Regions from separate parts of the Ferdinandcohnia salidurans genome, predicted to be linked through region 2. Evidence: riboswitches for the same ligand, from Rfam matches in the RefSeq annotation. Region 2 holds a riboswitch; each other region holds the start of a gene.
The links. A riboswitch is a leader RNA that binds a small molecule or an ion and turns the genes downstream of it on or off. The one in region 2 is predicted to bind S-adenosylmethionine.

Region 1: it holds a riboswitch for S-adenosylmethionine, as region 2 does, so the genes downstream of both, metK (methionine adenosyltransferase) here and ACFSFW_RS12030 (PLP-dependent aspartate aminotransferase family protein) in region 2, are expected to answer to the same signal.
Region 3: it holds a riboswitch for S-adenosylmethionine, as region 2 does, so the genes downstream of both, ACFSFW_RS15725 (sodium:solute symporter family protein) here and ACFSFW_RS12030 (PLP-dependent aspartate aminotransferase family protein) in region 2, are expected to answer to the same signal.

Annotation. Positions count from the first base shown of each region.
Region 1 covers NZ_JBHUEK010000005.1:29,975-33,909, forward strand. Annotated here, with positions in the region: gene pckA (phosphoenolpyruvate carboxykinase (ATP)) at 1-1,038, opposite strand, end outside; SAM riboswitch class I at 1,321-1,483, shown strand; gene metK (methionine adenosyltransferase) at 1,907-3,106, shown strand; gene ACFSFW_RS02590 (gamma carbonic anhydrase) at 3,126-3,665, opposite strand; gene tbcS (tetraprenyl-beta-curcumene synthase) at 3,786-3,935, shown strand, end outside.
Region 2 covers NZ_JBHUEK010000018.1:185,429-189,363, reverse strand. Annotated here, with positions in the region: gene ACFSFW_RS12030 (PLP-dependent aspartate aminotransferase family protein) at 97-1,896, opposite strand; SAM riboswitch class I at 1,994-2,105, opposite strand; SAM riboswitch class I at 2,349-2,454, opposite strand; gene ACFSFW_RS12025 (sensor histidine kinase) at 2,743-3,935, shown strand, end outside.
Region 3 covers NZ_JBHUEK010000025.1:267,267-271,201, forward strand. Annotated here, with positions in the region: gene ACFSFW_RS15715 (M14 family zinc carboxypeptidase) at 1-235, opposite strand, end outside; gene ACFSFW_RS15720 (OsmC family protein) at 599-1,054, opposite strand; gene ACFSFW_RS15725 (sodium:solute symporter family protein) at 1,066-2,676, opposite strand; SAM riboswitch class I at 2,822-2,934, opposite strand; gene ACFSFW_RS15730 (sulfite exporter TauE/SafE family protein) at 3,335-3,935, opposite strand, start outside.

The DNA.
Region 1 (3,935 bases), on a different contig from region 2:
TAAAAATACGATTGTATTCGGATGACCTGCAATACTAGGCACAATAATATTATCAATATTTTCAATTTGGTATGCAGCTCTTGTATTTTCAGTTAATGAATTATCATCATAATCTGCTATTCTGGATTTTTCATCTACAACCACATTTTCTAACACAGACCCAAAGCGAATCGCATCGAAAATTTGTGGTTCTTTCTCGCGGGAAAGGTTGATACATTTAGCATAGCAACCGCCTTCAATATTAAACACACCAGAACTAGACCAACCGTGCTCATCATCTCCAATAAGACGACGTTTTGGATCTGCTGAAAGAGTTGTTTTTCCGGTTCCAGATAGACCAAAGAATAATGCAACGTCACCTTCTGGGCCTACGTTTGAAGAGCAGTGCATAGAAAGAATATTTTTTTCAGGCAATACATAGTTCATCACAGAGAAGATTGACTTTTTAATTTCTCCAGCATATTCAGTTCCTCCGATTAACACTGTTCGTTTTTCGAAGGAAATAATAATGAATGTTTCAGAGTGGGTACCATCTACCTCAGGATCAGCTTTAAAATTTGGTGCACAAATAACTGTGAATTCAGATTGATGTGTTTTTAGATCCTCTTCAGATGGTCGAACAAACATTTGTTGTGAGAAAAGATTATGCCAAGCATATTCATTGATTACTTGGATTGGCATGCGTACTTTTTTGTCAGCACCTGCATATCCATTGAATACAAAAATCTCATCTTTTTCTGTTAAGTATGAAAGTACTTTTGTATAAAGTTTTTCATATACCTCTTCAGAAATTGGTTTGTTTACCTTACCCCAATCAATTCTATCTTTAGTAGATGCTTCTTCTACGATGTATTTGTCTTCTGGTGATCTTCCGGTGTATTTCCCAGTTGTCGCACGTATAGCCCCAGTCGAAGTAAGGATTCCCTCTTGTCTAGATAGTACTTTTTCAACTAAAATAGGAACAGATAGGTTATGGAGTGCGTTTTTTCCATTCACTAATTCTAATAGCTGCTCATTTGAAACTTCAACTGAATTCATGTTAAACCATCCTTTATTAATTTTTAAATTTCCATAAATTATCTCAAATTTACAATTAGTATAACACATTAATAAAAATAGTCTATACTATTTAACGTATTTTACGTAACATATCATTAAAAAGTGCGCACGGATTCTAAAATAGTCCTTTATAATCGATAATTTTTTTAAAGTTTGTCGATTTCGTGGAAATAGTGTGACACAGTTCGACTTTGTTTTTTTTCGAAATTCTGTTGACACCTTAAGGAATACTGCGATATGATATGTCATTGAACGGATACTCTCTTATCCCGAGCTGGCGGAGGGACAGGCCCAATGAAACCCGGCAACCATCACTTTTCTTACATATCAAATGTTTTTTTGTGAAACCTATTTAGTAGGTCTCCACATTCGTAAAAGTGATAAGGTGCTAACCTGAGCAAGGTATGACCTTGATCGATAAGAGTGAAAGGCTGGATAAACGATAAACCTTTCCTCAAAAAAGTGGGAAAGGTTTTTTATTCTTTATTGGTTTTATTGATGTTACTTAACGCGTAATATGTGTTTAACATTATTCAGTCTGGGTCAAACACCGACTGAATAATGTTAAAGCCTCCGGCGGATGCCTCGATTTTTTAGCGGTAATTTTTCGAGCTGTAAGTTCAAAGACTAAGAACGCCACTTCCTGTGGCAACGTCTTTATGACCCACATCGTGTGGGCCTAAAAATCGGGCGCAAATACGCCAAGGCGCATTTGATCGCAGATAACTGTTCATTAATATAGGATAGAAAATCGTGAAGGTAACAATACTAAGGGAATGAGTACCGTATCAATGAATGTCAGAACTCGAACCTATTCGATTCTGAATCCGAAAAGGAGGAAGCGTTTGTGACAAATAGACGCCGTTTATTTACTTCAGAGTCTGTTACAGAAGGACATCCAGATAAAATCTGTGACCAAATTTCAGATTCTATTTTAGATGCGATTTTAGCAAGTGATGCAAATGCACGCGTAGCGTGTGAAACTTCTGTCACAACAGGTCTTGTACTTGTTGCGGGAGAAATTACAACTTCTACATATGTAGATATCCCAAAGATTGTCCGTGAAACGATTAAAGAGATTGGCTATACACGTGCAAAATACGGATTTGACTATGAAACTTGTGCTGTTTTAACATCCATTGATGAGCAATCACCAGATATTGCAATGGGGGTTGACCAAGCGTTAGAAGCACGTGAAGGTCAAATGACAGATGAGCAAATTGAAGCAATTGGTGCTGGAGACCAAGGATTAATGTTTGGTTATGCTTGTAACGAAACAAAAGAATTAATGCCTCTACCAATTTCATTAGCTCACAAGTTATCACGCAGACTAACAAAGGTACGTAAAGATGAGATTCTTCCATATTTACGTCCAGATGGAAAAACTCAGGTTACTGTTGAATATGATGAGAACAACAATCCAGTTCGTATTGATACAATTGTTATTTCAACTCAGCACCATCCTGAAATTTCATTAGAGCAAATTCAACGTAATTTAAAAGAACATGTAATCAATCCTGTCGTTCCTAGTGAACTAATTGATGAGAATACAAAATATTTCATTAATCCTACTGGCCGTTTTGTAATTGGTGGTCCTCAAGGGGATGCTGGTTTAACTGGTCGTAAAATTATTGTTGATACGTACGGTGGTTATGCTCGCCATGGCGGTGGCGCATTCTCAGGTAAGGATCCAACTAAGGTTGACCGTTCAGCTGCATATGCTGCCCGTTATGTTGCGAAAAACATCGTTGCAGCTGGTTTAGCTGATAAATGTGAAGTTCAGCTTGCGTATGCAATCGGCGTTGCTCAACCAGTTTCTATTTCTGTTGACACATTCGGAACTGGAACTGTGTCAGAGGATGTACTTGTAGATTTGGTTCGTGATAATTTTGATTTACGTCCTGCTGGAATTATTAACATGCTGGATCTTCGTCGTCCAATTTATAAGCAAACTGCTGCATATGGTCACTTTGGTAGAAATGATCTTGATTTACCATGGGAGCGTACTGACAAAGCAGAAGCACTTAAAACACAAGCTGCAAAATAAGATAGAACAAAAGCTCGCCTTACTGGCGAGCTTCTTTGTTAGCTCGTTTTTCCTGTAATTCTTTATAATGCTGCCCTTTTTCCACATATTCACGGCGGATTCTGGCCATATCTTTTTGATCATCTTCATTTAATTCACGAATAACTTTAGCTGGTCTTCCGAATGCAAGAGTGTTTGGTGGAATCTTTTTACCTTGTGGAACAAGGCTACCGGCACCTATAAAAGCCCCTTCACCAACCTCGGCCCCATCAAGAATAATCGAGCCCATCCCGATTAGAGCATTTTTACGGATAATAGAGCTATGTAGGATCACCTGATGTCCAATTGTGACATCATCTTCAATAATTAAAGGATTATTTGGACTTTGATGCAAGGTTGAATTATCCTGAATGCTCACTCTTTTTCCGATAACTGTCGGTGCCACATCACCTCGTATAACAGTATTAAACCAAATGTTTGTTTCCTCACCAATTTTTACGTCACCAGTAACTGTCGCGTATTCCGCAATATATACAGAGTCGGCAATTTCAGGATATTTCCCTTTGTATGGATAAATCATAATAGATACATCCTTTCGTTTGATATTCGATAAATAATCATTTAAGGTAAGTGTATCAACTTTTACAAATATCGTAAATCGTATATAGATTCAATGTTCCTAAAAAATGAGGTGATATCGATGGTACCAACAAAACCAATTAGTTTAATGAAGAAAGTGTATCGTGAGGTATTTCCGATTGTACATCGTGAATTATCGATTTGGAAAAAGAAAGCGGAGGCTATTCCGAATGAGGAACTTCGGAAACAGGCATTAGCGAGTATTCAAACT
Region 2 (3,935 bases):
ACTTTATTCAGTCGGGGTTTGAACCCCCACTGAATTGGTTTCACATATTGCATTCATCCCCCACTTATCGAAGTAGGGGATGAATGCTGAATAAAGTTAAATTTCACAAGCATACGTCACAATTGCACCTCTGAGACGTTGTGCCTCCTTATAGGTACATCTGTTTTGAACAACCTCAAGACCTGCTTCTTTCGCAACTTCCACTGCCCTTGGGGAGATAACCCCTTCTTGTAGCCAGAATACTTTTGGTTGAATTTGTGCTGCTTCTGCCGCAACTCCAATCGCTGCCTCAGGACTACGGAATACTTGAACGATATCTACCTTAACCGGAATAGATGTTAAATCCGGATATGCCTGTTCACCGAGTACTTCTGTTTCCCTTGGATTAACTGGGATAATTTTATAACCTAGACGCTGCATTTTCCGTGCAAGTCGGTAGCTTGGACGAGCTGGATTACCACTTAGACCAACAACGGCAATTGTTTTTGCACGCTGAACTTCTTTTCCATCGACTTCTTCACGAATAAATGTTGATTGAAGTGCCCAACGTATGACTCCCTCATCATTAACCGCTGTTTCTCCTTTTTGCTCACCCTTTGACGAAATGCCTGTCGCTTCATAAAAAGCCTGGTCCAAGTCATTCACTAAATCACGGTATGATTCAATACCAACTGATAGACGGATCAGCTCTTCACTTACTCCTGTTTTGACTAACTCTTCCGCACTTAACTGCTGATGAGTTGTTGATGCAGGGTGTATAATAAGGGACTTGGCATCTCCAACATTGGCCACATGCGACCATAACGCAATGTTATTTATTACTTTCTTACCAGTTTCCCTACCACCCTTAATGCCAAAGTTTACGATAGAACCATATCCAGAACGCAAATATTTAGTAGCTAGTTCATGTGCTGGATGCTCTTCAAGACCAGGGTATGAAACCCAATCAACTGCAGGATGGTCTTTTAAGAACTTTGCAACTTTCAGTGCATTTTCATTATGCTTTTCGATTCTTAGGTGTAATGTTTCAAGACCCTGTATCAATAGGAACGCACTATGTGGGCTTAATGAAGAACCAAAATCTCTTAAAAGCTGAACTCTCAGTTTCGTACTGAACGCTAATGTTCCAAATTCATTTGCATACTTAATTCCGTTATAACTTTGATCTGGCTCTGTAAATCCTGGAAACTTTTCACTGTTCCAATTAAAACGGCCTCCATCAACGACTAACCCACCAATTGTGGTTCCATGTCCACCTATCCACTTTGTTGCGGAGTGAACCACTATATCAGCACCATATTGGATTGGTTTACAAACATATGGTGAAGCAAATGTATTATCAATAATGAGCGGTACTCCATTTTCATGTGCAATCGCTGATACTGCTTCAATATCTAATACATGCAAGCTTGGGTTTCCAATCGTTTCAGCAAAGACGGCCTTTGTTTGCGGCGTAATCGCTTTTCTAAAATTCTCAGGATCTGTTGGATCAACGAAATGAGTCTTGATTCCATATTTCGGAAGAGTAACAGCGAAAAGATTGTAAGTTCCGCCATATAAATTCGAAGCTGCTACAATTTCGTCTCCTGCTTGCGCGACGTTCATAATAGATAGAGCAATAGCGGCCATTCCTGAAGAAGTTGCTACAGCTGCGACACCATCCTCCAACAACGCGATCCGTTTCTCAAGCACATCAACAGTCGGGTTACCGATTCGAGAATAAATATTACCTGACTCATCAAGGCTAAATAGGCTTTGAGCATGATCTGTATTATGAAATACGAAAGAACTTGTTTGATAAATCGGCACTGCACGTGAACCAGTTGTCGGATCTGGGGATTGACCACCATGTAAAAGTATCGTTTCATCATCATAAGTATCATATTGTTTTGTCATTGTTTAAACCTCCAAGTTTAATTTTCTACAAGTTTGCTAGATAAGTACTGACTTTATGTAAATAAAAAGCCCCCTCAACATAAGAAGAGGGGGCCTCAACTTATCTTTCAGATGCATATGCACCTGCAGGAATTAGCACCTTTTCAAGCTTTCACTTGAAGGTTGCTGGACTTCATCGGGCCTGTTCCCTCTGTCTCTCTGGATAAGATTTTATATTCAAATGGCGTATTAACGCGTTAATCCTTCAATCATATAAAGTATTATAGAATACTTTATTTTTTCAGTCAATAAGTATTTTTAGAAAAATATATCTATTGCTAAGATTTTTTCTATTCTTTTTTCATTAATTATTGAATAATAAATGCTACTTCTTTCACTCTAAAATAAAAACCCCTTCTGAGAAATCAGAAGGGGCTCATGAATATACGGAAATAAATTCGCATTCGTCCACCTTCTCATCTCCGGAATAAAAATACTCCTCTGAACTTGGCACCGGGCATTTAAATGCTGGTTGCCGAGGCTTCGTAGGGTCAGTCCCTCCACCTCTCTTGATAAGAAGAATTGCTTTATTTAACTTATTAGTAATATTAAACAGTTTAGATAATTTAGTCAATGTTTTTTTGATGATAAAAAATTCTTTAATTACAATACATCAATAGAGTACCCTAGAATGCAGCCCTCTAACTTAGTCTAACCGATAAACAAATGTTTTCAATTCCTATAACAAATGATAAAATGGCACTAGTTCTTAGTTCCTGCATTTGCAACTTTAACATACCTTTTGATGATAGCGATTACAAATAAATACAAGATAATTAAACGAACGGAAAAAGAAAGGCGAAGCCCATGATCAAAAAATTGAAAAAGTGGAACACATTACGCAATCAGATCTTATTTATCTTCTTATTTGTCATGATTATCGTTCTTTTGATCGTCGGTCTATTAACATTAAGACAGGTCTCCACTCTTTTAAAAAGCAATGCTGAAAAACAAATCCACCAGGTTGCGATTGAAGCAAACGGTAGAATGGAATCTTTATACGAACAAATTAATATGTCATCAAAGCTCGTCATTACGGACGAGGGCGTCCAAACAATCCTAACGAAAATTTTTGATGGTAAAGAAATCTCATTCCAGGAACGTCAACAGTTAATGGGACATGTAAACCGAATTATGGGGAATACAGATGGCATCTTTTCGTTTCAAGTCTTTTCTGGGGAACAACAACGTGTTATTCCTCTTGATGATGACTTATTAAAAAATCGGGTAGAGAAAAAATGGATTGAAAAAGCTAGACTTGCAAAAGGTGGATTGGTTTGGATTGGAGATGATCCTCAGGATAAAAACAATTTCCTAGCCATCCGGAGGATTAGTCTAATCGAGCGCAGATATGTAAATGGCGGTTACCTTTTAATAAGCATAAACCGTGACCATTTTCAGTTTCCGACATCAAACAACCAATACTCCATTCTTTTGGACGAAAACGATGAGCCTATTGTTCAAAATTACGATGGAGATATCTCAGAAATCCTTTCAACTCCTAAGGGTACAGTTAAGCTCGAAAAAGGGGACTATATCGTAACAAAGAAAACTTCCAATCTTACAGGCTGGACCGTCCTTATTTTAACGCCCATTAGTGAACTTACAAAGGGGCTAGCTGGAATACGGACAGGCATCATTTTATCGGGTGTAGCTGGTGGTATCATTTTTATGATTTTTTCCTTATTTCTATCAACTGTTATCACAAGACCGATTGTTCATTTAACAAAAACAATGCAGCGCGCTGGCCAAGGTGCCCTAACCTTGAATCCAGATGTTTCATCTGTTAATGAAATCAATGAGCTAAACAGTACGTACAATCAATTAGTGAAGGAAACGAATCACCTAATCCGAATGGTCTATCAAAAGGAAATTTTACGAAGCAGAAGCGAATTAAAAGCTCTACAAGCACAAATCAATCCGCATTTTCTCTTCAATACCTTGGATGCACTTCATTGGTCACTTGAAGAAAAAAATGAAGATGAACTGTCTGAAGTCGT
Region 3 (3,935 bases), on a different contig from region 2:
CTCTACCACGGTTTGAGTAACCCGCTACCTCAACCTGAACCTTTCCTTGGCTGCTCTTTGCAATCTGCTGCAGTTTTTTCCCTAGTTGCTCATGATTCGTGAACCCCTCTACAGATAAAACTTGTTGCTCAGGTGTACCAGGCGATGTTTCCGGTTGTTGTGCAAACACCGCCGTTACCAAACTTGCCGACAATGCAATAACCCCTAACGTCAAAATAACCTTTTTCTTCTTCACAACCACCACGCCACTCTCTACTAATTTTACTTTGAATACAACTAGATTGTATGAGTTTAGTAGATTTAGCATTGTCGTTTTTCGCTGTCGAAACTGTAATAGTTTTGGCCATTTCTATCAAAAACCTTCGAAAACCGAAGTTTCTATTAAAAATGAATAGTAGGTCCTATCGATAAAAAATGAGGATATACCTAGTTTTTCAGGTGGGGTTGTAACTTTTGGATTATGGGATTCTAGTTACACACATATTAATACGGCAATAGAAACATAGGGACGGTTCTCCTGTTCTCCTAAAATATAGGAAAACTGCGGAACCGTCCCCGTGTTTTATTTTAATCCTGTAAAACTTTACCTTAGCGGGGGTCAGGCCCCAATTGACCAGTTTAAGTTGATTTCAACTCCTGCGTTTTTGAGAAGGTTGTATAAAGGGCAACGCTTAATGACAAGTTCTTTTACAGCTTCTAGTTTTTCGGTGGTTTGTGTTGTTTCGAATTTAATTTCGTTGACGACAGTTTGGTAGTAGGGTGAAACATCAGCGGTTCCGAATAGACCACGTCTGTCCACGATAGCAAAACTATTGATGTGAATATCTTGGTACTGGAAATCTAATTCCTTTGCGACCAAATCAATCACAACTAGCAAACAGCCGTTAAACGAACCCAAAACATATTCAAGAGGAGTAGGGGCTTCATTATCTCCTCCGATTTTTGATGGTTCATCCACTAAAAACTGAAACCCACGTACAAAATGTTCGGTTTGAACATTCTTCTTCCACTTTGTTTGCACCTCAATTTTTCGTAAATCAGATGTAACTGTCATATTAGTTCCTCCTAAATAATTTTTCTTTGAACCGTCTTTACTGGTGTTTTTTCCTTAATAAAACTCATGCAAGTTACAAATATACCCGAAGTAATGAGCATATAGACAAGTCCTGTTAGCCCATTTTGATGAAGGAATGAAAAAGCAATCGGAAGAATCGAGAGTAATAGTAGTGAAGCTAAAAACGTATAAAGCCCAACACTATTAAAGGAAACTTTCCATTCCCACTTTCCAACATTGTCAATCAAGCTCGCAACAATAATCGTGATGATGTTAAAAATCATTCCAATCCAAACCGGATGAATATTTAGATAAAATTCATTCACCGACCAATCACTTAGGTGGTACCAGAGTAAACCTGAAAATGATCCGGTAAACAGAGAAATAAGGGCTGCCTTTCTTGTTACAACCGGCCAAAACAGGGCAGCGACAACTGGTGCGAAGGTTGCTGAATTTCGTGTCACCCAAGCTAAAACATTCCACCATGCAGATTGTTCGGAACGTAATAGGGTAAATCCGACCATAAGGATGGTTAAAAATACAAGTGACCATTTCGTATATTTGATGAGCTGTGCCTCAGTAGCCTTCTGATTCAAAGCACTTCCGACATCACGCCCTAGACTTGTGGCACCAGAGAATTGGCAAGGAGCACCCCAGCTTAATGCAGCCGCCCAAAATCCTAAGAAAAACAACCCGACGAGCGGTGCTGGCAAAGTATCCATTAGGTAAAGTGGAACCGCAACAAGACCTCTTGTTTCATTTGGGACCACCTGAGCCGCCGCAAGCCCAAATACTACAGCTCCAATAATTAGAGGAATCCCAAGTAAAGCTGCATAAAGTAATCCATTTCGACCTTGCCTTGGTGTTTTACAGGATAACGCCATTTGAAAAGCAGCCTGAGCGAGTATGACATTAAATAAAAAGGTTCCAAACCAAGCAAGTATCGTTTGAATGCCAGCATTTCCTGGCGAGGCCAGTTGTGGCTTTTCTTCAAATAATGTTTTCAATCCATCAATTCCAGGGTTCAGGAAAAATGCATAGGTCCCTATTGCTAACATAATGAAAAAGACAATGACATTACTTAACTGGGTGATACCAATTGACCACATTCCACCAAATTGCAAATAGATTAAGAGGAGCAATGCGGTTAATGCAACCGACCAAATTAGAGAGATTCCAGTGAAAACGGATAGAGCCGAAGCAAAGGCAAGGGCAGTGGCGACGGACCACATCGGAAATGTAAATGCTGTAATCGCACCTGCAACTCCTCGTACTTTCTCACCGTACCGATCTCCTAATAATCCGGAAATCGTGACCAACGCTTTTTTACGAAAAGGAGCAATCAGAACTAGCGCGATTATTAAAACATGGATGGTTTCCGCTACTCCATACCAGATGGCTGATATACCAGTTAGATAGCTAAGCTCCAATATCGCGATATAGGAGGAACCAGAAAACAAACCAGTAATACAAACGGTAACCAATAATGTATTAAACCCTCGACCCCCAACAAAAAAACCGTTCCCATCAACAGCCCTACGCTTTACAATTTGACTAACAAAGATAAGATAAAACGTATAAATCAATGCAAAACCAATAAACCAATATCCAACACTTGTCATTTTAATGCCTCCTATTTAATGCGAATTTGATAATATAACTAAACCAATAAATTTAGTCGGTTTAACCCAAATCAATTTTCCATTAAAGGAGGTGGAGGTATTAAAACAAAAACCTCTCCCAAAAGGAAGAGGTTTTTTACTCTCTTCCTCATCTATCAGACTTTTGTCTGTTGGAATTAGCACCTTGTTATTCTCATAAAAATAACAGGTTGCCGCAGGATCGCAGGACCAATTTCCTCCCCTGACTCTTGATAAGGATTATTCCGTATTATATTAAATATTAATTTACAGCCTGAGTTTCGAAAAGTCAATATTTTTTTAATTTTATAAAATAAATTTCTTAATAGAAATATTTATTTTCCAAAGAAAACATAGAAGAAAACATAGGGACGGTTCTCCTGTTCTCCTAAAAAATAGGGAAACGACGGAACCGTCCCCTTGTTTCACATATCTGTTAGATGGTATTGATTTCTTCTTAATCATTCGATAAATTACAAATCCAATTACAGAGATAACGAATAAAGTATAGAAATAAGCCATTTAACCACCCCTTAAATTACTTAACGTAAATTCATTAATTTATCCCTCACTTTTCCCACGTCAAGTTTTACTATCTTTCTTAAACAAACCTGCACCGTTTTGTTTAAGAATGACTATTTTATGAATTTAAAGTTTCTATAAGAAGATAAATACCTGCAAAACTTAAAAGGATATATGTAAATATTCTAAAAATCAGTTGATTAAGCCATTTGAAAATAATTTGACCTAAAAACAAACCAAAAAATACGATTGGAATTGCATAAAGACTTGATTCCCATATTAATTTATTAGTACCGGTAAAGATTATTTGAGTTATTAGACTGATAAAATATATAAACAAATAAAAAGCTAAAGTAGTTGCTCTTAGCTTCCCTTTTTCAGTATCAGTTCCTGTAAAATAAAGTAATAACGGAGGTCCTGGCATACCAATACTTGTTGTTAAGAGACCCGATAACCCACCAACTACGAAATCTCTAATAGGAGTTGGCTTTACCCTAAAGTTAAATATTAATAGCAGTGTTAATACTATGAGTAATACACTAACTACCATTTTAAAAGCGTTAATGTTAATGGAAATAAAGATAAATATTCCAAAAGGAACCCCCACTATACTTCCGATAATAAACCTCTTTATAACGGTAAAATCAATGTCTGCCCTTATTTTCCATATTAATGAAACTGAAATTAATAAAGATAAAATTATGTTTATTTGTATGGCT